Regions from separate parts of the Mesorhizobium sp. 128a genome, predicted to be linked through region 4. Evidence: predicted binding sites of a transcription regulator. Region 4 holds the regulator's gene; each other region holds the start of a gene.
The links. The regulator LexA, encoded in region 4, represses DNA repair genes until DNA is damaged. The targets are predictions, from matches to a motif close to TGTTCNNNNTGTGTTCNG.

Region 1: ACWTU9_RS24350 (DNA recombination protein RmuC) is a predicted target of LexA. The motif match lies at 2,444-2,461, and genes of this name have one in related genera.
Region 2: parE (DNA topoisomerase IV subunit B) is a predicted target of LexA. The motif match lies at 1,883-1,900, and genes of this name have one in related genera.
Region 3: dinB (DNA polymerase IV) is a predicted target of LexA. The motif match lies at 746-763, and genes of this name have one in related genera.

What each region holds. Positions count from the first base shown of each region.
Region 1 covers NZ_JBSPKY010000016.1:87,011-90,805, forward strand. The annotation lists gene truA (tRNA pseudouridine(38-40) synthase TruA) at 1-397, opposite strand, end outside; gene ACWTU9_RS24335 (GNAT family N-acetyltransferase) at 418-924, opposite strand; gene fmt (methionyl-tRNA formyltransferase) at 921-1,856, opposite strand; gene def (peptide deformylase) at 1,860-2,390, opposite strand; gene ACWTU9_RS24350 (DNA recombination protein RmuC) at 2,494-3,747, shown strand.
Region 2 covers NZ_JBSPKY010000030.1:16,713-20,507, reverse strand. The annotation lists gene parE (DNA topoisomerase IV subunit B) at 1-1,812, opposite strand, end outside; gene cpaB (Flp pilus assembly protein CpaB) at 2,072-2,974, shown strand; gene ACWTU9_RS30445 (type II and III secretion system protein family protein) at 3,007-3,795, shown strand, end outside.
Region 3 covers NZ_JBSPKY010000011.1:226-4,020, reverse strand. The annotation lists gene ACWTU9_RS18525 (hypothetical protein) at 355-591, opposite strand; gene dinB (DNA polymerase IV) at 822-2,063, shown strand; gene ACWTU9_RS18515 (excalibur calcium-binding domain-containing protein) at 2,067-2,336, opposite strand; gene ACWTU9_RS18510 (sensor histidine kinase) at 2,545-3,795, shown strand, end outside.
Region 4 covers NZ_JBSPKY010000006.1:216,225-220,019, reverse strand. The annotation lists gene ACWTU9_RS13405 (ComEC/Rec2 family competence protein) at 1-1,436, shown strand, start outside; gene lexA (transcriptional repressor LexA) at 1,430-2,173, opposite strand; gene ACWTU9_RS13395 (molybdopterin molybdotransferase MoeA) at 2,291-3,496, opposite strand; gene moaC (cyclic pyranopterin monophosphate synthase MoaC) at 3,497-3,795, opposite strand, start outside.

The sequences.
Region 1 (3,795 bases), on a different contig from region 4:
ACCAGACCTTGCCCTTTTCCATCGCAGCCGGCGCGCGCCGGTTGAGGATGCGGTAGAGATAGTGCCGTCCGGTGGCCGAGAAACGGGCGTCGAACTCGTCTGAGACAACCCTCGCCTGCAAGATGGCGACGTGCGCGCCCACCGCCTGCAGATGCGCGTTGATGGCGTCGCGCACCTTGTCGTTTGGCCACGCCTTGTTGAGGTCGACATGCGCTACCTGCGCGGTCGCATGCACGCCGGCGTCGGTGCGGCCGGCGGCGCGCAACCGCACCGCCTCGCCGCTGAATTTCTCGATCGCCTGCTCTATCGCCTGCTGCACCGATGGCTGATCCGCCTGGTGTTGCCAGCCGGCGAAGAGGCTGCCGTCATATTCGATATCGAGACGAAAACGCGGCATAAGCGATCGACATCCGCCGTTCAGGCGGCGAGTGCGGTAAAGGCCTGGGCGTAGACCAGTCTGCCTTTTTCGGGTGCGTCGCCCCAGGCCAGCGCCTGCAGCGCCTCACCCTGGTATTCGCTCTCGAAGTTATCGGCGCGCGCATGGCTGTAGCCGAAGCGGCCGTAATAGGCCGGATCGCCCAGCACCACGGCGAGCGTCTCGCCGGCATCCCTGAGGCGGATATGCGCCTCGCGAATCAGCGCACCGCCAATGCCGGAGCCATGGAACGAAGGTTCCACCGCCAAGGGCGCCAGCGCCACGGCTGCAAACTGCTTGCCGCCGTTCTGGACAAACAGCCTGGAAAACAGGATGTGGCCGACCACCTGGCCGTCTTCTTCCGCCACCAGCTCGACAACGGCGTCGCCGCCGGTGACCAGCGCGTCGACCAGACCGGCCTCCGCCTGCTGGCCGAATGCGTGTTCCTCGACGAGGCGTATAGCCTCGCGATCCCGCGGCGTTGCCGCGCGTATCGACATCATGCTCATGAGAATTTCATTCCTTTTTCGATCTTGGCCCCGCGCAGAAACTCCTGCGCGGCAGCGGGCCTTCCGCCCGCCCGTTGAACTTCGACCAGCCTGATGGCGCCTGTCCCGCAGGCGACCGTCAGCCGATCATCGAGAATTCCTCCCGACTCGCCCATGCCTTCAGAAGGCGTCGAGCGAAGCAGTTTCAGCCGCTCCGCACGGCCGCCAATTTCAATCTCGGACCAAGCCCCGGGAAAGGGCGACAGGCCACGAAGGTGATTGTGGACCTCGACAGCCGGCCGCGTCCAGTCCACGCGGGTCTCCGATTTGTCGATTTTTCGGGCGTAGGTCACCCCATCCACAGCTTGCAAGGTGAATGCCAGCGTTGCCGTCTCAATTCGGGACAACGCTTCCACCATCAGTGTGGCAGCAATGTGCATCAGCTGATCGTGCAGGTCGCCGGCCGTCATATCGGGTCCGATGGCGCATTTTTCAACCAATCCCACCGGACCCGTGTCGAGGCCTTCTTCCATGCGCATCACCATCATGCCGGTTTCCACGTCGCCAGCCATGATGGCGCGCTGGATGGGAGCGGCGCCCCGCCAGCGCGGCAAAAGCGAGGCGTGGCCGTTAAGGCAGCCAAGCCGCGGTGCCTCGAGAACGGGCTTCGGCAACAGCAGGCCATAGGCGACGACCACGGCGACATCCGCCTGCAAGGCGGCGAATGCAGCCTGCTCAGCCTCGCCTTTCAGCGACGTCGGCGTGCGCACATCGATGCCCAGTCGCTCGGCCTCGCGCTGCACCGGCGACGGCGTCAGCTCCATCCCGCGGCGGCCTGCAGCGCGCGGCGGCTGGGTGTAGACGGCGGCTATCTCATGGCCGGCCTCGGCGATCGCACGCAGCACCGGCAGCGAAAACTCCGGCGTGCCCATGAAGATGACGCGAAGGGCCATGCCCTATCCCACCAGCTTGCCCGGCGCCTTGTCCTTGGCGAGCTTCTTGAACTTCTTCACCACCATGTCGCGCTTCAGCTTCGAGATGTGGTCGATGAACAGCACGCCGTTGAGGTGGTCGATCTCGTGCTGCAGGCAGGTCGCCATCAGGCCTTCGGCCTCGATCTCCTGCAGCTTGCCATCGCGGTCGAGATATTTCACCCGCACCGAAGCCGGGCGCTCGACCTCGGCGTAGTAGTCCGGGATCGACAGGCATCCTTCCTCGTAGACCGAGCGCGCGTCGGCGCTTTCGAGGACTTCGGGATTGATGAAGACATGCGGCGCCGGCGCCTCGTCTTCCTTGGCGAGGTCGATGACCAGCATGCGCAGCGGCTCGCCGATCTGGATTGCGGCCAGCCCGATGCCGGGCGCTTCATACATCGTGGCCAGCATATCGTCGGCGAGTTTGCGCAAAGGCGCATCGACGCGTTCGAGCGGCTTGGAAACCTGGCGCAGGATGGGATCGGGGAGCATGATAAGCGGCTTGATCGACATGGCGTCTCACCTAAAACGTCGCAGGAAAAGCGTCAACCGGTGCGGTTGGCGCCCGTTCACGTTTTGATCTGTGCCAGGGCGGCGAATCGGCTATGCTGTAGGGATGAACGACCTGAGCACCATCCTTTCCGAGCCCGTCGCCCGGCTCGGCGCCACGACGATCACGCTCGGCCATGCGCTGGCGCTCGGCGCGATCGTGTTTCTCGGCCTTTTTCTGGCGCTGGTCGTCGCCCTGTGGCGGTCGGCCAGGGCGCGGACCATCGCTGCCGCTGAGGCCACAGACCACGCCCGCGACGCCGAGGCGCGGATGGCCGGCATATTGCAAAGCCAGGCCGAGATGCAGGGCCGCATGAGCGCCATCGCCGATGTGTTCGGCGCAAGGCAGGCCGAACTCAACCAGTCGATCGGCCAGCGGCTCGACGCCATGACCGGCCGCCTCGGCCAGACCATGACAGAGCAGACCAAATCGACGCATGAAAGCCTGGCGAAACTGCAGGAAAGGCTGGCCGTCATCGACACCGCGCAAGGCAACATCCAGTCGCTGGCCGGCCAGGTCGTGCAGTTGCAGGCGATCCTGTCCAACAAGCAGACACGCGGCGCCTTCGGTCAGTCGCGCATGGAAGCGATTGTCGCCGACGGCCTGCCGATGGGCGCCTATGAATTCCAGGCAACGCTGTCGAATGGCAGCCGGCCCGACTGCCTGGTGCGGATGCCCAACGGCGCGCCCTCGCTCGCCATCGACGCCAAGTTTCCGCTGGAAGCCTGGAATGCCATTCGCGCCGCCGATGGCGCCGAACTGCAAAAGGTCGCCGCCCAGGCCTTCCGCCGCGACATCGAGATCCATGTCCGCGATATCTCGGAGAAATATTTGATTCAGGGCGAGACGCAGGACACCGCCTTCATGTTCGTGCCGTCGGAATCGGTGTTCGCCGAAATCCACGAGAATTTCGACGCCCTCATCCAGAAGGCGCACCGCGCCCGGGTCATCATCGTTTCGCCGTCGTTGCTGATGCTGTCGATCCAGGTCATCCAGGCGATCCTCAAGGATGCCCGCATGCGCGAACAGGCGCATCTTATCCAGGGCGAGGTCATCCGGCTTATGGAAGACGTCGCGCGCGTCGACGAACGCGTGCGGCGGCTGCAGACGCACTTTGGCCAGTCGGCCAAGGATATTGACGAGATACTGGTGTCGACATCGAAAGTGACCAGGCGCGGCCAGAAGATCGAGGCGCTGGAGTTTGGCGAAAGCGAAGCTGAAGTGCGCGGCGGCGGACCCGCCAAGGCCGAAGCCGGGGTGCGGGTGGCGGATTCCAAGACGGGCCAGCTCAGGCTACGTGTTGTCGAAGGCGACGATTAGAGCGGTTCAGCGTTTCACGGAATCGCGGACCCGCTCTAACTCTTTTGT
Region 2 (3,795 bases), on a different contig from region 4:
TTCGGTGCGCAACAGCTCGTCCTTGTGCGCATCGTCACGGGCATAGGCGACCTTGCCGCCCTGCCGGATCGAATAGAGCGGCGGCACCGCCAGATAGAGATGGCCGCCATTCACCAGGTTTGGCATCTCCTGGTAGAAGAAGGTGATCAGCAGCGAGGCGATGTGGGCGCCGTCGACATCGGCGTCCGTCATGATGATTACGCGGTCGTAGCGCAAATCCTCGTCGCGATATTTCGAGCGCGTGCCGCAGCCGAGGGCCTGGATCAGGTCCGAGATCTGCTGGTTGGCGGCCAGCTTGTCGTTGCCGGCGCTGGCGACGTTGAGGATTTTGCCGCGCAGCGGCAGCACCGCCTGGCTGGCGCGGTCGCGCGCCTGTTTGGCCGAGCCGCCGGCCGAGTCGCCTTCGACGATGAACAACTCCGCGCCCGCTGCGGCGTTTTGCGTGCAGTCGGCGAGCTTGCCGGGCAGCCTGAGCTTGCGCACCGCGCTCTTGCGCGACACTTCCTTTTCCTGGCGCCGGCGCACGCGCTCGTCGGCGCGCGCGATCACCCATTCGAGCAGCTTCGACGCTTCCTGCGGATTGTCGGCCAGCCAGTGGTCGAAGGGATCGCGGATGGCGGTCTCGACAATGCGAATGGCCTCGATCGTCGCCAGCCTGTCCTTGGTCTGGCCGACGAATTCCGGCTCGCGGATGAACACCGACAACATTCCTGCTGCCGAGATCATGACGTCTTCGGAGGTGACGATCGAGGCGCGCTTGTTGCCGATGAGGTCGGCATAGGCGCGTAAGCCCCGCGTCAGCACGTTGCGGAAGCCGGCCTCATGCGTGCCGCCTTCGCCGGTCGGGATGGTGTTGCAGTAGGAATTGATGAAGCCGTCGCCACCGAACCAGGTCACCGCCCATTCGAGCGAGCCGTGGCCGCCCTGTTTCTCGCTCTTGCCGGCGAAGATTTCGCGCGTCACCTGGAAGTCGTCGCCGAGCGATGCCTTGAGGTAGTCCTTCAGGCCGCCCGGGAAATGGAACTCCGCCTTGGCCGGCGTCTGATCCTTTTCCTTGATCAGCGACGGATCGCAGCTCCAGCGGATTTCGACGCCGCCGAACAGATAGGCTTTCGAGCGCGTCATGCGGTAAAGCCGCGCCGGCTCGAAGGCGGCGCCCTTGCCAAAAATCTGCTCGTCAGGATGGAAGCGGATCCTAGTGCCGCGCCGGTTGTGCACTTCGCCGAGTTGCTCCAGCCCGCTCACCGGAACGCCACGGGAGAATCTTTGGCGGTAGAGCTGGCGACCTCGCGCGACCTCGACCTCGAGATGGTCGGACAGCGCATTGACGACGGAGACGCCGACGCCGTGCAGGCCGCCCGAGGTCTCATAAACCTTGGAGTCGAATTTGCCGCCCGAATGCAGCGTCGTCATGATGACTTCGAGCGCCGGCTTCTTGAATTTCGGATGCGGATCGACCGGGATGCCGCGGCCATTGTCGGTAACGGTCAGAAACCCGTCGGCCGAAAGCTCGACATCGATGAAGGTGGCATGGCCGGCGACCGCCTCGTCCATCGAATTGTCGATGACCTCGGCGAACAGATGGTGCATCGCCTTGTCGTCGGTGCCGCCAATATACATGCCCGGCCGGCGCCGGACCGGCTCCAGCCCTTCCAGCACTTCGATGTCGGCGGCGCTATAACCTTCGCTACCATCCTTGGTCGCAACAGCACGTTTCGTGGCCTGCACCAGTGGATCAGCCGGGCGCGCTGTTGTCCGGGTCGGTTGCGGCTGCTTTTCCAGATTGCCGAAAAGATCGTTGTTGTCGTCCATGCCTGCCATTGAATCCGGTGCCGCGAATCACCCGTCGATACTGCCACGCTTTTCAGCGCCAAGCGACGGAAGTTCCTGTTACGTTCGGGGATTTAACCCCTTCTTATCCTAAAACCTTTCGATAACCAAGCCGGCAGAAATAGGTCCGTTCGGACCGGCCGGGATTCCTGAATCTTTAACTATGCGGCCTAGCGTGGGCCTCAACAAACAAAAGACCACATGCGTCAGGGGTTTAGTTGTGAGGGGCAGGGCCATAACGATGATCGGCATCGCCGCCGTTTTCGGCGCGATCTCGATCTTTGCCGCGGATTTCTGGGTCAAGAGCCAGGCCAGGACCGATGCCGAGGAAAAGACGGCGGCGATCCCGGCGCCCGTGACCCCAAAAGTTGAGTTCAAGACCATTGTGGTGGCCAATGCGCCGCTGCGTTACGGCATGGAACTCGACCGCGCACAGCTCACCGAAATCCCGTGGTCGGAAGAATCCGTGCCCCAGGGCGCCTTCACCACCATCAATGCATTGCTCGCCGATGGCAGCCGCGTGGTGTTGTCGCCGATCGAGATCAACGAGCCGGTGCTGCTCAGCAAGCTGTCAGGCCCGAACGGCCGCGCGACGCTGTCCAACATGATGACGCCCGGAATGCGGGCGGTGACCATCCGCACCGACGAGATCGCCGGTGTCGGCGGCTTCGTAACGCCGGGCGATCGGGTCGACGTGGTGCTGACGCGCGACGCCGGCGAAATCCAGGAAGTGGCCAAGAACGCGCAAGGGGCGGCGGGCTCGACCGTTACCTCCGAGATCGTCGTCTCCGACGCCAAGGTGCTGACCGTCGGGCAGGGCGCCGACGAGCGCCAGACCACACCGCAGATCGCCAATTCCGTGACCATCGAGGTGACAACCGACGGCGCGCAGAAAGTGGCGCTCGCGCGCACCGTCGGCACCTTGTCGCTGTCGCTCCGCTCGTCCGCCGATGGCGGTGCCGCAAAGGACGGCGTCACCACAATCTCATCCTTCGGCGGCTCGGTCGCCTCCGGCGTCCAGGCGGCAGCCGGCGCGCTGTTCAGCGCCGCGGAGGAGCCGGAGAAGCCGAAATTCAAGACGGTCATCGTGACGCGCGGCACGCAGGCCGAGGAATACCAGGTTCCTGCGCGGGACCAGAAATAACTGCCGGTGGGGACCGGGCGAGGGACGGGACAATGTCTGACTTGAGTGCATATCGGATGACGACACGCGTGCGCGCCATGCGAGCGCTGGCCGTGGCGGCTTGTCTGGCCGCGGCCGGGATGCTCGGATTCAGCGCGCCGGCCCAGGCAGACAACGACATCGTCTATGTGTCGTCGACCAAGAATGCGTCGATCAAGGTTGCCAAGGGCAAGCCGAAGACGATCATGACCAATGCCGCCTTCTACCAGATCGTCATCGGCGATCCGGAGATCGCCAACGTCAATCCGCTGACCGACAAATCCTTCTATGTGCTGGGCAACAATCTCGGCACCACCGGCATCGCGCTGTTCGACGAGAACAAGCAGCTGGTCGGCACCGTCGACATCGAGGTGACGCTGGACACCGACCAGCTGGCCAGCACCATTCGCGCCAGCGTGCCGGACGCCAAGATCAAGGTCGGTTCGGCCAACGGCCGCGTCGTGCTGTCGGGCGAGGCGGACGACGCGGTCGCGGCCGAGAAGGCAAGCAAGATTGCCAGCCGCTTCTCCGGCAATGAGGAAGTGATCAATTCGGTCAACATCTCTTCTTCGCAGCAGGTTCAGCTCAACGTCCGCTTCGTCGAGATCAACCGCCAGGCCGGACAGGATCTCGGCGCCAAATACAGCGCCAATTTCGCTTACGGCCTTGGCGGGCGCGACGTCACCATCGAGCCTGGCGCGGTGCCGGCGGCGGGCAATGGCGAGATCATCGGCCGGCTGCTGTCGAACGGCCTGTCGATCGACGTCGCCATCAAGGCGCTGGAGGAGCGCGGTCTCGCCAGA
Region 3 (3,795 bases), on a different contig from region 4:
AGATAAATGTGGTTGCGATACGCGACAATCGGCTTGCAAACAGGTTGGGCAAATCTTGTAACCAATTGATATATAAATATAAATATGAACACCCTTGGGCGAACCGGCCCTTTGCGCGACTGACGCCCTATACTGATCAGACCTTAGGCCTAAATGCTGGGATACTTAGGTCGCAACCAGTGGAACCCATGACCGTCGTCGCATAACTTATCGAGCAGTATCGAACACAGATTTAACATCACCAGCCATCAACTTAATGATAAAGCTTCCAGAACGGAGCCTTCGGCGCATCGGTGATGGTCAATTGTCGCCCGGGACGGACGGCCTTTTTTTCAAGCGCTTGCGGCATTGAGCCTATGGCATCAGCAGGATATCGGCGCCCGGCTGTTCGTCGAACAGCACCGCACAGCCGCGTCCCAGCGCGACCGCCGACAGTGCGTTGGCGACAGCCTCGTCCGGCGACACAAAATCACCGGTCAGCACCCGCAACTCTTCCACCGCCTTGGCCATAGACACGCAGTGTCCGGCAACGCGATCGCTCGTACAGGCGTCAACGACGCTGACGAGGTCGCTCATCTCGAACTGGCCCATACCGGCCTCCACGAAACAGTGTCCCATCGAGACAATGAACGCCGTGGCGAGAGACAATGTTCCCTGCATCCGGCGGCAAGGCAGATCAATCGACGGCCGGATCTCCGGCGAATTCACTGGAGGTTAAGCACCGCGCTTGACAGCGGACCCTGTTTGTTCTCTATTTGTTCCTAAAACCCACTCTCGCAATAGGCGCGGCTAATGCTGCAATGCCTAAAGGAACGGCCGGGATGGAACCCACCATCCTGCATGCGGATCTCGATGCCTTCTATGCCTCGGTCGAGCAGCTGCTCGACCCGTCGCTCAGGGGCAAGCCGATTGCCGTCGGTGACGGCGTCGTGCTGGCCGCTTCCTACGAGGCCAGGGTTTTCGGCGTGCGCGGCGGGATGCCGGGACGACGCGCGCGGGAGCTCTGCCCGCAGTTGATCTTTGTTGGCGGAAATTTCGGCGAGTACCAGAGGCTGGGCGATGCCGCGATAAAAGTGCTCGACGATTTTACGCCGCTGGTCGAGCGCATCTCCATCGACGAGGCCTTTGCCGATGTCGCCGGCTGCACGCATCTGTTCGGGGCGCCGGCCGAGATCGCCGCCACGGTGCGGCGGCGTGTGCGGGCCGAGCTCGGCCTGCCGATCTCGATCGGCGTGGCGCGCACCAAGCACCTGGCCAAGATCGCCTCGCAAGTGGCGAAACCCGACGGGCTGGTGGTCGTCGATCCGGCAACGGAGCTCGCCTTCCTGCACGACCTGCCGGTCGGCTTGATGTGGGGCGTCGGCCCGGCGACCAAGGCGCGGCTGGCAGAGGTCGGTGTCGAGACCATCGGCCAGCTGGCCAAGACCCATAGCGGCGCGTTGCGCCGGCTGCTCGGCCCCGCCGCCGGCGAGAAGCTGGCATCGCTGGCCTGGAACCGCGACCCGCGAAAACTCGAGACGCACCGGCGGGCGCACTCGGCTGGCGCACAGTCGGCACTCGGCAAGCGGCCGGCCGAGGCCCATGTCTTCGGACCTGTTCTTCTGCATCTGGCAGACCGGGTCGCCAGCCGGCTCAGGGCGAAATCGCGGCCCGGCCGCACGGTGACGGTGCGGGTGCGTTTCGCCGATCTGCATGCGGTCACGCGCTCGGTGACGCTCGATCAGCCGATTTCGGCAACCGCGATGCTGGCCGAAATCGCCGAGGAGCTGGTGCGCGGCGTGCTGGCCGCCAACCCGCGAGAGAAGACTATCTCGCTGCTGGCGATCTCGGTGTCGCAGTTGGAAGAAAGTGCCGAGCTGCAGCTCGAGTTGCCGCTCGGCCTCGATGACGAGAAGCAGCGGCCCGGCAGCAAAAAGGGCCTGGCGCGCTTTGGCGCCGACCGCGCCATCGACAAGATCCGCCAGCGCTTTGGCAAAGAGGCGGTCGGCTACGGCGCGGTGGCGCTGGAAGCCCGGCGCTCGGTTCCCGACGCCTTCCGCGAACTGGCGGAGAAGGAACTGTGAGACCTATCGGCCGGTGCGCCAATAGCGATGCACCTTGACGCCGCTTGCACTTGCCCCATTCCAGGGCTCGCAAGCTATGCCGTCACGGTCGGCGTCGTGTGTCGGCCAGTAGCCCGGTTCTCCCACATGCGCGGGGGCCAGGCCGACTGCACGGGCAGCGCTACAGTTCGGAAATGCCGCGAGGTGCCTGAGCACGGCCCATGGCTGTTCGAACCGGACGCCCAGAAAGCCGTAGACGATGTAGCCGAACAACAGGATGAACGGGGCCAGCATGGCCAACCATCTCAACCTGCCCGACCCGCCGTGGCGGCGATGCATTGGCCAACGCAGGAACGGCAGGAGCATCACCCTTGGCCGCCAAAACTTTCGATGGGGGGAAAAACGTGCACAGGCAATGTCCCAAACGCTGCACTGCCTCTATAACAAGTACGGGTAGGAAAGGTAGAACGTGCGATTGCTTGGGGTTTTCCTGGGAGAGTTCTTGCAGCGGTGGGGCAGACTATCGCTGGCCCTGCAGTTCCTCATTGCCGGCGGTATCGGGCTGCTGGTGGTGATGCTGGTGGTTGGCCTGTGGGTGACTTCGCAGATCCGGCAAGGCGTCATGCGCAATTCCGCCGCGACCACGGCGCTCTATGTCGACAGCGTGATCGCGCCGCTGTTGCCCGACATGCGCAAAAGCCGCGAGCTCGACGACACCGTCAAGCGGGCGCTGGACGAGACGCTCGACCAGGGTGCACTCGGCAAGCGGCTGGCGTCGTTCAAGCTGTGGCGGCGCGACGGCACGATCCTCTACGCCAAGGATACGACGCTGATCGGCAAGGTGTTCGAGCCGAACGCCAACCTGGTCGCCGCCTTCAGCGGCAATGTCGTGGCCGAGTACAACGACCTCGATGACGACGCCGAGAGCCCATACGAGAAAAAGACGGTGGCTGGACCGCTGCTGGAAATCTACAATCCGATACGCGAACCCTGGTCGGGCGAAGTCGTTGCCGTTTCAGAGTTCTACGAGGTTGCCGACGACTTCGAATCGACTCTGAACGTCGCCCTGTGGCAAAGCTGGCTGGTGGTGGCCGGCGCCACGGCGGCGGCATTGGCGCTTTTGTCAGGCATCGTCTTTCGCGGCAGCCGCACCATTCAAACCCAGCGGACGGCGCTTGAGGCCAAGATTGCCGAATTGCGGGCGCTGCTGTCGCAGAATTCATCGCTGCGCCAACGCGTGCAGCACGCCTCGCGCCGCGCCGCCGCGCTCAATGAACGCTATCTCAGGCGCATCGGCGCCGATCTCCACGACGGGCCGGCCCAACTCGTGGCGCTGGCGGCACTCAGGATGGACAGCCCGATCCTGCTTGATCCCGGCGCCTCCACCGCGCTGCGCGAAGCCGAGATCGCCGACATCCACAAAACGCTTGACGAAGCTATCCACGAGATACGCGGCATCTGCAACGGTCTCGTCCTGCCGCAGATCGAGACGGCGGCGGTGCTGGACATATTGCGGCTGGCGGTCGCCGAACACCAACGGCGGACCGGAACCTCGGTTTTGCTGACGCTGCCGAAGCGCTTGCGCGAACCCGGTCCTTCCGAGAAGATCAGCATCTATCGTTTTGTCCAGGAAGGCTTGAACAATGCCTATCGCCATGGAAAAGGTCGGGATCAGGCGGTGAAAGCGGCAATGAAAGGTGGCAAGCTGTTCGTCGAGGTGCTGGACGGCGGTCCCGGATTCGACCCGGCAAGA
Region 4 (3,795 bases):
TCTCCATTTCGGGTCTGCACATGGCGCTGGTCGCCGGCACCATCATGGCGTTGCTGCGTGGCGCCTTCGCGCTGTTTCCCGATTTCTCCTCGCGCCGGCCGGTGAAGAAATATGCGGCCGCCGTGGCACTCGTCTCGATCGCCGCCTATCTCGTCATTTCAGGCATCGTGGTCGCCGCAGAGCGCAGCTTCATCATGCTGGCGGTGATGCTCATCGCAGTGCTGTTCGATCGTGCCGCGCTCACCATGCGCAATCTGGCAATCTCGGCCATCGCCGTCATCCTGGTGTCGCCGCATGAGGTTGTCGGCCCGAGCTTTCAGATGTCGTTTGCTGCTACCGCCGCCCTTGTCGGCGCCTATGCCGGCTGGGCCGACTACCGCGCCGACAAAGTGAGAACGCCGCCGGCAAAGCGCTCCCTTGCCGGTTTTCTGTCGCGAAGATTCTTGGCTGGCATGGGCGGCCTCGCCATGACCTCGATCATTGCCGGCAGCGCCACGTTGCTGTTCGCGATCTGGCATTTCCAGCGTGTGTCGCCGCTCAGCCTGCTCGCCAATCTCACCGTGATGCCGATCGTATCGCTGGTTGTCATGCCATTCGGAGTGCTCAGCGCGCTGGCCATGCCGTTCGGCGCGGACGGGCCGTTCCTCTACGTCATGGGCAAGGGCCTGACGGCAATGATCGCGATCTCTGCCTGGATCTCCGAGCGTTCGCCGCTCGATGCCGTCGGGCTGATCTCCATCCAGTCCGTATTGCTGGCAACGGTTGCACTGGTCATCGCGACCATGGCCACCACCTGGCTGAGGCTGGCGGCCGTACCTTTCGCGCTGGCTGGTCTGTTGACGGTGCCGCAGGTGCGGACGCCCGATGTGCTCATTTCCGAGGATGCGCATCTGGTGGCTGTGCCGATCGGCGGCGGCGAGCTCGCTCTCAACCGGGAGCGCGCAAACGAATTCACCACCGACAACTGGAAACGGGCGCTGATGGCCGAGACCATCATTCAGCCCGAGACATTTGAGACGGGAGACAGGCGGCTCGATCTCGATCCGCTCGACCTGCCGCCCGGCTCACCCTTCTACTGCATAGGCGATCTCTGCATTGCCCGGCACCCGTCCGGAGCCATTGTCGCGCTTGCAAAAGACCGCAAGACAGCCCGGCCAGCCTGCGCTTTCGCGAGCCTGATCGTCATCGACGACGCCACCGCCTACAATCCGTGCCGCGACCCGTTGGTTCTGGTCGTTACCAAGAAGCAGCTTGCCCGCGATGGCAGTGCCGCCGTCTTCTTCGATCCGCAATCGGCCGCGACAGCCCCAACCATTCGCTTCGCCGTCGACAAGCCCTACCGTCCCTGGCACGAGCAACGCTACTTCTCACGCGAAGCACGCGGCCTGCCGCCTTACAAGCAGCGTGAAAAGTACAAACCTAAACCGGCTCAGTAACGCCTGATCAGCCCGACCAGTTTGCCCTGCACCTTGACCCGATCCGGTCCGAAGATGCGGGTCTCATAGGCCGGATTGGCGGCTTCCAGCGCGATCGAGGCGCCCTTGCGGCGAAAGCGTTTCAGCGTCGCTTCCTCGTCGTCGACCAACGCCACGATGATCTCGCCGGGGCTGGCGGTGTCGGCATTGCGGATGATGACGGTGTCGCCGTCGAAAATGCCGGCCTCGATCATCGAGTCGCCCTTGACCTCGAGCGCGTAGTGTTCGCCGCCCATGATCATGTCGGGCGGCACCGAGATCGAATGCGTCTGGTGCTGGATGGCGTCTATCGGCACACCGGCGGCGATCCGGCCCATAACCGGGATCGACACCGCCGAAACCGCGTCGTCATTGCCGGCAGACATCGAACGCGAGGGCGAGGCCGGCTTGATCTGGCGGCCGAGACCGCCCTGGTTTTGACCGAGGCTGCCCTGGATGACGCTTGGTGAGAACTTTTTCGCCGCATTGAGGCCAGGCGCAATCGAGTCTGGCAGCCGCAGCACTTCCAGCGCGCGCGCCCGGTTCGGCAGCCGGCGAATGAAACCGCGCTCCTCCAGCGCCGTGATCAGGCGGTGGATGCCGGACTTGGAAGCGAGGTCGAGCGCCTCCTTCATCTCGTCGAAAGACGGCGGGATTCCGCTCTCCTTCAGGCGTTCATGGATGAACATCAGGAGTTCATGTTGTTTGCGCGTCAGCATCGCGGCCCCCCAGGGTTCTGAAACCAGAATCAGAAAAAACAAACCCAGAACAAACACTATCTGTTCCAGTTGTGTTCCGCAACCTTTTAAAGTTTAATGAATGTGTTGACGTTTTGTTCAGCGTAACATCAGCACGCTGCAGGCGGCACCCGGGGCGGCGGCTGGAGCGAAGGGCTCGCGCACGATCAAGCCGTTGGCGTCGGCCAGCATTCGCAGCATCGAGGAATCCTGGATGCCGAACGGCGTTGCGACAAGTGCGCCGGCTTCTTCCCGGACCACGGCGCGCACGTAGTCCTGCCTGAGATCGTTGGCCGGCATCGCGGCGCCGAGTTGCGCCTGCCGCATATCCTGCCGATGGACGCGGCCACCCAGCTGCGCCAAAAGCGGTTTCAGGAACAGTTGCGAGCAGACCAGGCTCGCCACCGGGTTGCCTGGCAGGCCGATGCATCTGATGTCGCCGAGACGCCCGAACATCAGCGGCTTGCCCGGGCGCATGGCAAGCTTCCAGAAATCGAGCTTCATGCCTTCGCCGGTAAGCACGTCGTGCACAAGGTCGTGGTCGCCGACCGAAGCTCCGCCGAGCGTGACGATGACGTCGGCCTTTGCCGCGACTGCCTTCTGCACCAGTGCTGCAATCGCTTCCCTGCGGTCGGCCGCGATACCGAGATCGAGCGCGCGCGCGCCGACCGATTGCGCGGCGGCCGCGACGCCATAGGCATTGGACGAGATGATCTGGTCGGGGCCAAGCGCGCTGCCCGGCGGCAGCAACTCGTCGCCGGTGGCGATGATGGCGACCAGCGGCCGTTGCACCACATTCACCATCGGATGGTTGGCCGATGCCGCCAGCGAAAGTGCGGCCGGATCGAGCACGCGGCCTTTCTCCAGCAGGACGTCACCTTGCGCAAAATCCAACCCGCGGCGGCGGATGTTGCGTTCCTTTGCCGTCGGCTCGGTGACCTCGACCTGGCCACCGCCGAGATCCCTGACATTTTCCTGGATGACGATGGTGTCTGCGCCTTCAGGCAGCGGCGCGCCCGTGAAGATGCGCACGGCCTCACCCTTGCCGACGGTGCCGTCAAAGCCGCGCCCGGCAGGCGCCATTCCGATTACAGAAAGCCGCGCCGGGGCGGATGCCACATCCTGCGCCCGCGCCGCATAGCCGTCCATGGCGGACGCGTTGAAAGGCGGCTGGGTGCGCAGCGCTACGACAGGCTCTGCCAGCACCCGGCCGGCCGCATCCGCCAGCGCCACGCTTTCACCCCGCAGCGCCGCAGCGCCGTCGAGGAGGCGTTGAAGCGCCTCGGCGACCGGAACCAGCGCCATTTAAGAACCCGCCTTGTAGTCGCCGGACTTGCCGCCGGTCTTTTCCACCAGCCGAATGCCGGAGATCACCATGGCGCGGTCGGCGGCCTTGGCCATGTCGTAAATGGTCAGGCAAGCCACCGATGCAGCGGTCAGCGCCTCCATCTCGACGCCCGTCTTGCCGGTGACGCGGGCGAGCGCGGTGACCCTGAGGCCGGGCAAAGCGGGATCCGGCTCGATGTCGACCGACACCTTGGTCAACAGCAGCGGATGGCAGAGCGGAATCAGCTCATGCGTCTTCTTGGCCGCCATGATGCCGG